2 regions of the Mycetocola spongiae genome follow, and region 1 is predicted to be linked to the other one. Evidence: riboswitches for the same ligand, from Rfam matches in the RefSeq annotation. Region 1 holds a riboswitch; the other holds the start of a gene.
What was found. Region 1 has a riboswitch for FMN ahead of pnuC (nicotinamide riboside transporter PnuC). Riboswitches for the same ligand answer to the same signal wherever they lie in the genome.
Positions count from the first base shown of each region.

Region 2: another riboswitch for FMN. It lies ahead of ribD (bifunctional diaminohydroxyphosphoribosylaminopyrimidine deaminase/5-amino-6-(5-phosphoribosylamino)uracil reductase RibD); the one in region 1 lies ahead of pnuC (nicotinamide riboside transporter PnuC).

Region 1 is NZ_CP080203.1:290,422-294,595, reverse strand. It holds gene KXZ72_RS01520 (FUSC family protein) at 1-152, shown strand, start outside; gene KXZ72_RS01515 (YchJ family protein) at 159-545, opposite strand; gene KXZ72_RS01510 (SOS response-associated peptidase) at 683-1,384, shown strand; gene KXZ72_RS01505 (gamma-glutamyl-gamma-aminobutyrate hydrolase family protein) at 1,361-2,098, opposite strand; FMN riboswitch at 2,172-2,319, shown strand; gene pnuC (nicotinamide riboside transporter PnuC) at 2,377-3,084, shown strand; gene KXZ72_RS01495 (protein-tyrosine phosphatase family protein) at 3,098-3,742, shown strand.
Region 2 is NZ_CP080203.1:1,605,078-1,609,251, forward strand. It holds gene KXZ72_RS07240 (glycerol-3-phosphate dehydrogenase/oxidase) at 1-1,012, opposite strand, end outside; gene KXZ72_RS07245 (sugar-binding transcriptional regulator) at 1,113-2,099, shown strand; FMN riboswitch at 2,158-2,326, shown strand; gene ribD (bifunctional diaminohydroxyphosphoribosylaminopyrimidine deaminase/5-amino-6-(5-phosphoribosylamino)uracil reductase RibD) at 2,403-3,470, shown strand; gene KXZ72_RS07255 (riboflavin synthase) at 3,470-4,102, shown strand; gene ribA (GTP cyclohydrolase II) at 4,099-4,174, shown strand, end outside.

The sequences.
Region 1 (4,174 bases):
TGGAGCCCCAGCTGGAGGAGGCCCCCGAGGCCCCCATGCTCACGGCCCCGATCGTGATTCACGAGCCGCACCCCGATCACTGGATCCTGATCGGCTCCCTGATGGAGGATCTGCGCCGGGTGCGCGAGGAGATCACCGGGGACTACTCCTAGCCGCGATCAGTCCAGCGCGCGGCCGTCGCGATAGAGCCAGCGCCCACCCTCGCGCGTGAAGTGGCTGTGCTCATGCTGGCTGCCCGCACCCTCGGGTGAGCGGTAATACGCCGTGAACTCCACCTCGCCCGCGTGATCCAGCGGGCCGCCGGCGGATACCGCGCCGATATCCAGCCGATACCAGCGCAGATCGGCGTCCAGCTCGAGCGTGCCCGGGCGGGTATGCGGATGCCAGGTATGCAGCAGATAGTCCACATCACCCAGCGCAAACGCGCTAAACCGGGAGCGCATCAGCGCCTCGGCGGTGGCCGCGGGCTCCCCCGAGTGGGCGCGACCGCAGCATTCGCCATAGGTGAGGCCGCTCAGGCAGGGACAGCGCGCGGAAATATCCATGACTCCAGTGTGCCATCCCGCGCCGCGTCGTAGGCAACCGGGCACCACGCCCGCGGCTCAGACCGCGGCGTCCCCGGTGCGCGATAGCATCGAGGGAGGCCACGGAAAGGAAGTCACCCATGTGTGGAAGATTTGCGATGGATGCCACCGTCAACGAGATGATCACCGAGTTTGTGGAGGCCACCGGTCGCCGCCCCGAGCAGTGGTCGCCCGATTGGCAGGCGAGCTGGAATATCGCACCCACCCAGTCGGTGCCGATCCTCGTGGAATCCGCGCGCGGGCCCGAGCCCACGCTGCGCTTCGAGACGGCCTCCTGGTCGCTGCTGCCCGCGTGGTCCAAAACGGCCACGCCGGAGTTCCCCACGTTTAACGCCCGCTCCGAGACCGCCGCGGAAAAGCCCGCGTTTCGTGATGCCGTGCGCTCCACCCGCGCGATCATCTTCGCCAATGGCTATTACGAGTGGCATACCGATGAAAACGGCATAAAAACCCCGTATTTTGTGCGGCCGTATAGCGAGGAGGTCATCGGCTTTGCCGGGCTCTACTCGTGGTGGGCCGATCCGCAGACCCGGCCGGGAGATCCCAACCGCTGGCATCTGACCGCCACGATCCTCACCGCCCCGGCCGCGGGCGACCTCGTTCCGCTACACGACCGCAATCCGGTGTTTTTGCCGCCCGAGCACTGGGAGCACTGGATCGATACGTCCATCCAGGGCGATCAGGCGCTGATCGATGAGGCGGTCGCGGTGGGTGCCGCCGAGGCCGAGGGTTTTGAGTTTTATCCGGTAAACCGGCTCGGCGGCGACGGCCCCGAACTACTCGAACCGGCCTCGGCCTAGCCGCCGCGTGGCCTCGGCCACGAGCCAGCCGAAGATCGGATCGGCGCCGAGCGTCTCGGGATGCCATTGCACTCCCATCACCGGGGAACCGATCAGCTCGATGGCCTCCACCACACCATCGGGTGCGCGGGCGGTCACCACGAGGCCCTCCCCGGGGACGTCCACGGCCTGATGGTGGAATGAGTTCACCATCTGCGAATCGCCGTAGAGCCCGTGGCTGATCGAATCCTCCAGGATGTCCACGCGATGCGTGCGGTGGTTGCGGGGATAGGCCGAGGTGGCGTGTGCCTCCCCCTCGCCACCCGAGAGGTGCTGAATCAGGGTGCCGCCGAGCGCCACATTCAGGAGCTGGTGTCCGCGGCAGATGCCCAGAATCGGGATGCCCGCGGCGAGGGCAGCGGCAACCAGCGAAAACTCCAGGTCGTCCCGCTCGGGGTCGATGACCTCCACATGCGGATCCGGCGACTGGCCATAGCGGCGCGGGTCCACGTCCTGCCCGCCGGAGATCAGCAGGCCGTCGAGGTGCTCCACGATCTCCGCACCGGGGCTGCCCAGCGGGATGAGGATCGGCAGGCCGCCGGCCCCGGCCACGCTGGTGCCGTATTCGCTCATATAAATATCCAGCGGTGCATCGCTGAATCCGCGCGGAACATCAAGCATTCCGCCGATACCGCGGCGACCGGTGAGCCCGATCAGTGGCCTGCGTGTACTCACGTAAAAATTCCATCCCTACCGGGGCCCCCACCGGCGACCCTCAAGACCACTGTAGCGTTAGCGCTAGACTGGGACGCGTGCTCCGGGGTCGGTGTAATTCCGAACCGGCGGTGATAGTCCGCGACTCGCGCATGTGGTGCTCCCCCGGGGGCCCGACGGCGCGACTGAATCGGTGAAATTCCGATACCGACAGTTAAAGTCTGGATGAGAGAAGCACGCGTATTTTATGCGCACTCCCCGTGGTTTAACGATGCGGAAAAGGAGAATGCGCCATCATCATGAACGTCCTCACCTGGCTCTTTGATGCCCAGCTGGTGATCGGCTCGCAGACCATTTTATGGCGCGAGATCATCGGAAACGCCTTTGGACTCGCGTGCGCGGTGGGCGGAATGCGCCGCAAGGCCTGGGCCTGGCCCGTGGGCATCATCGGCAATCTGCTGCTGCTCACGGTATTTCTCGGGGCCGTATTTCATACCCCCAATCCGGTGAACCTGCTGGGCCAGGCGGGCCGCCAGATCATGTTTATTATCGTGTCGATCTATGGCTGGGCCAGCTGGCGGCGGCACGCGGGTGGCGGCGATTTTGCCGTGACACCGCGCTGGGCCTCCGGCAAACAGCGCGCATTTTTGATCATCGCGCTGCTGGGTGGCACCGCGCTACTGACGCCGATATTTCGGATGCTCGAATCCTATGAGCCGGTCTGGGCCGATGCCTGGATCTTTGTGGGCTCACTGCTGGCCACCTATGGGATGGCGCGCGGCTGGGTGGAGTTTTGGCTGATCTGGGTCGCGGTGGATGCCGTGGGTGTGCCCCTGCTCGTGGACGCGGGCTATTATGCGTCGGCGTTTATGTACCTGTTTTATGGCGCGTTTACCCTCACCGGATTTTTTGTCTGGTGGCGGATTAATCGGCGGGCGCAGATCGGCTGCCCGGTGCCGCTGACCGCCGAACCACGCGACTCTCGGGAAACTCCCGATAAAGAGTGATTTCCTCGGGGGTATGACAGCCTCCCGATTTGGCCAGCGCCCGCGCCCGGGCATCGATCCCGACTGGGACGGGCTGCCCGGCGCGCGCGACCTGGGCGAGATTCCTACCTTCCGCGGCCCCACCCGCACCGGCCTGCTCTATCTGGCGCTGGGCCCGCACGCGGCACCCGGAACCCTGGACCGGCCCGGCCCCTCGCCGCGCGGCTGGGACGACCTGGCCGCCTCCGGGGTGGCGACGATCCTCGCGGTGACCGCGGGCGAGCGCGCCCCCGATCTTTCAGCTGTACCTTCCGCGTATCGCCGGATCCGGGTGCACCGGATGCGGGTGCCCGCGGGCGGCGGCCTTTCCGGCGCCGATCTGGAGCGTTCCGCGGGGGCCTATCGGATTCTCCTGGGCGGCATCATCGCGGCCCCGGGGCCCGTGCTGCTGCATGTGAGTGGCGAGGCCTCGGCACGCGAGCTTTTGCCGCTGATCCTGCTGCATACGGCGGGGGTGGACCCCGCGGAGATCGCGGAGGAGCTGCCGGGGGCCTCGCCGCGGGCGGTGGCCGAGACGGCAGCGGCGCTGGATCGGGTGCTGTGGCGCGATCCGCAGGCCCGGCTCCTGCGGGCGGCGCTGCGGGCCCGGCTCGCGCCGCGGGTGCGCGCGCTCGGTTAGCGACCATACCCGCGCGGCCAGCGCCGCCTCCGGGGTTCGCATTGCAGATTTGCCCCGGCGAGGCCATCCGGGGTCAACATCCGGCGCGGGCGCGACGCAGTGCGAGCCCGCTCCCCCGCGGCCATAATAGACGCGGCGCGGGCGGGCGGCACCGGGGGAATCTCGCCGCGCCGTAATGCCCGGGTGGCGTGGGTGAAACGGGCGGGGCGTTGCGGATTCACGCCTGGCGGTCATACCCGGAGTGGCGGGGCGGAACGCGCGGAACGGGCGGGGCGTTAAGGGTGCGTTAAGATCCGCCTCGCGGTATCCGGGGGCGTGCTCAACTGAGTGCACGGCAATTCGCCGCCCCCACATCCGCACTAGGAGCAAGTCGTGCTTGATGCACTCTTCATCGCGTTAACACTCGCCGTATTTGGCGCGTGCGCCCTCATC
Region 2 (4,174 bases), 1.3 Mb from region 1:
AGAAGTAGTCCACCTCCTCCTCGGTGCAGCGCGCGGGCTCGGCGGGATCGGCCTCGAGGTCAGTGGTACCCACCATCACGCGATCCTTCAGCGGATAGATCAGCACGATGCGGCCATCGCTGTGCTCAAAGAAGATCTCGCGCCCGGCGGTGGCCGCAAGCAGCTCGGGGTTATCCAGCACGATATGTGAACCCTTGGTGCCGCCCATATAGGTGGTGCCCTCGCCGAGTGCCGCATTGGTGAGGTCGGTCCAGGGACCGGAGGCGTTGATGATCACATCGGCGCGCAGCGTAAAGGTATCGCCGCTGACGGTATCGCGCACGCGCACTCCCCCGCCCTCGGCGGCCCCCACGGCCTCAAGATAATTGGCGGCGCGCGCGTGCTCGCCCGCGGCGAGACCATCGTGCAGCACGTCCAGGGCGAGGCGCTCGGGATCGTGCACCGAGGCGTCAAAATATGTGGCCGTGTATTTCAGGTCGGCGTTGAGGTGCGGCAGCGCCGCGAGCGACTTCTTTTTTCCGTGGAATCGGTGGCGCGGCACGGTGCCCCCATCGCGGGAGAAGGAGTCGTACATCATCAGGCCCATTTTGATCAGGAGGGCGCCGCGCTCATTGGGCTTGCCCTGCTTATGGGTGAGGAAGCGCAGCGGCGCGGTGATGATGCCGGAGAAGGTCGAAAAAATCGGCACGGTGGTCTCGAGGGGCTTCACATAATGGGGCGCGATCTTAAGCAGGCCGTTGCGCTCCTGGACCGATTCCTTCACGAGCCGGAACTCGCCATTTTCGAGGTAGCGGATGCCGCCGTGGATCATATGACTCGACGCGGCCGACGCTCCCGAGCAAAAGTCGTTACGCTCAATAAGAGTCACATCGATTCCCTGGAGAGCCAGGTCGCGAAATGTGGCTAGACCGTTGATCCCTCCCCCGATGATCAGAACCTGAGATTCGGGGTGGGATCGCAGCACCTCGATCGAGGCTCGGGTGATCCCCTGGTTCTCCGACTGAGACGACATAACGTGCGGGCCCTTCACTAGAGTTTTAAGTGTTCCCCTCGATTGTCACCCCCCATTCAACAACGTGCAAAGTCTGTGCACAAACGTGCAAGGAGCAATAATGTCACTTCCGGACTCGTTCTCGCTCAGCGGGAAGACCCGCGACGCGCTCACCGCTGCCCAGCTCTACTACCTGCAGGATCTGACGATGGACGCGATCGCGGCGGAGCTGCACACCTCGCGTTCCAGCGTTTCCCGGCTCCTCGGCCACGCCCGCGATACGGGCCTCGTGGAGATCCAGGTGCGTTCCCCGCTCGACGCACCGCGCCAGCTGGAAAACGATATTCGTCAAAAATTTGGTGTGGTCGCCCACGTGGTATCCGTGCCCGATCAGATCAGCGACGTGGATCGTCTCGACCGGGTCGCGCTCTACGCTGCACGGATTCTCGGTGGCTTTTTTGACTCCAATATGTCGATGGGTGTGGCCTGGGGCTCCACGATGAGCGCGATCTCCCGCAATCTCTCCTCCAAGCCCACCCATAACTCGCGCATCGTGCAGCTCAACGGCGCGGCCAATCCGCGCACCACCGGCATCGCCTATGCCAGCGAGATCCTGCAGCGCTTTGGTGCCGCCTTTGGCGCGGCCATCCAGCAGTTCCCCGTGCCCGCGGTCTTTGATGACCCGGCCACCAAGACGGCGATGTGGCGCGAGCGCAGCGTGAGCCGCGTGGTCGAACGCCAGCGCTCGCTGGATATCGCCGTATTTGGCCTGGGCTCCACGTTTGCCGAGGTGCCCAGCCACCTCTACGCCGCGGGCTATATCGACGATGCCGACCTCGCCGAGCTGCGCGGCAGCGGCGTGGTGGGAGACGTGGCCACCGTGTTTTATCGCGAGGACGGCACAAGCGATAACATCGCGCTGAACGACCGTTCCTCGGGCCCGGGCATGACGGTGCTGCGCGGAATCGCGCGCCGCGTCTGCGTGGTCTCCGGCACCGGCAAGCTGCGCACGCTGCGCGGGGCCCTCGCCGCGGGCCTCGTGACCGATCTGATCGTGGACGCCGGCACCGCCCGCCGCCTCGTGGACCAGGGCCCCAGCGACGCATAAGTAATTTTATGACGCGGGAATAACCCCGGACACGCGGTGTTGTCCTACGATAGATACGAAATGTGCTCCGGGGTCGGTGAGAGTCCGAACCGGCGGTGAAAGTCCGCGAGCCGTGAAGAAACGGGAGAAAACTCCCCGCTCAACGCGGTTGAGCCGGCGAAATTCCGGCACCGACGGTTATGGGTCTGCTCCCGCAGGCTCGAGTCCGGATGAGAGGCAGCACACGAGAATCACCGCTATTCGGCGACCGCCGGTGGGGGTGACCTCGCGACCCGGAGCACGCCCGACCAAAGGCACACTCCGATGATTTCCGATACTCAGCTCGAACCGGCCATGCGCCGCGCGTTTGAGCTTGCCGCCCGCGGCCCCGAGCGCGGGGTTAATCCGCGCGTGGGCTGTGTCATCCTCTCCCCCGGGGGCGAGGTGCTCGCCGAGGGCTGGCACCGCGGCTCGGGCACCGCGCATGCCGAGGTTGATGCGCTGGGCCGCCTGGCCGATCCCGGGCTCGCCCGCGGCGCCACCGCCGTGGTCACGCTGGAACCGTGTAATCACACGGGGCGCACAGGTCCGTGTGCGCGCGCCCTGATCGCCGCGGGTATCGCCCACGTGGTGTACGCCGTCTCCGATCCGGGGGCCGCCCGGGTGGTTCCCGATCCCGTGACCGGCGAGCTCGCCGCGAGCTCCGCCCACGGCGCACAGACGCTGCGCGATGCGGGCGTGAGCGTGCGCGCGGGGCTGCTCCGCGCGGAGGGTGAGGCCCTGCTGGGCGATTGGCTCGCGAGCGCCCGCCTGGGACGCCCCGTGGTCACCGTGAAGTGGGCGTCCAGCCTGGACGGCCGCGGGGCCGCGGCGGATGGCTCAAGCCAGTGGATCACCGGCCCCGAGGCGCGCGCCGATGTGCACGCCTGGCGCTCGCGCGCCGAGGCCATCGCGGTGGGCACCGGAACCGTACTCGCCGATGATCCCGCGCTGACCGCCCGCATCGAGGGCGTCCTCGCCGAGGACCAGCCGATCCCCGTGGTCTTCGGGCGGCGGGCAATCCCCGCGGATGCTCAGCTCAAGAGCCACCCACATACCCCGATTCAGGTCTCCGGGGCCGACCTGGAGGCCGATCTGCGCGAGCTCTATGCGCTGGGCATCCACTCGGTATTTGTGGAGGGCGGCCCAGCCCTCGCCTCCTCTTTCCTCGCGGCCGGCCTCGCCGATACCGTGCTGGTTTATCTTGCCCCCACCCTGATCGGCGGACCCCGCGTGGCCGTGACCGATCTGGGCATCACCTCCATTACCCAGCAGCAATACCTCGTCTTTGATGACGTGCAGCGCCTCGGCTCCGATCTGCGCATCGTGGCCCATACGACGGGAGAAAAATAGTGTTTACCGGAATCATCGAGGAGCTCGGTGTGATCACCCAGATCACGCCCGGCCCGGATGCCGCGCGCTTCAGCGTGCGCGGCCCGCTGGCCGTCTCCGATGCGCGGCACGGCGATTCCATCGCCGTGAGCGGCGTCTGCCTCACCGTGATCGAGCAGACCGCGGAGGGGTTCACCGCCGATGTTATGGCCGAGTCCCTGCGCGTCTCCGCGCTCGGCGATGCCGGCGTGGGCACCCGCGTGAACCTGGAACGCGCGGCCCGCGTGGGCGATCGCCTGGGCGGACATATCGTCCAGGGCCATGTGGACGGCACATCCACGCTGCTGAGCATCACTCCCGGCGAGGCCTGGCGCGTGCTGCGCTTCTCGCTGGATTCCGAGCTGGCCCCGCTGGTCACCGGCAAGGGGTCGATCACGGTGGACGGGGTGTCCCTGACCGTGAGCGCCATCTCCGATCCGGCCGAGCCGGAGCAGTGGTTTGAGGTCTCCCTCATCCCCGAAACCCTCGTGGCCACCACCCTCGGCGAGCGCGCCGTGGGCGACCGCGTCAATATTGAAACCGATATCCTGGCCCGCCACGTTGAGCGCATGCTCGCCCTGGCCGCCACCCCCAACAAAGGACAGAACCGATGAGCCTGGGAACCATTCACGACGCACTTGAGGCGCTGCGCGCCGGAAAGCCGGTCCTCGTGGCCGATGACGAGG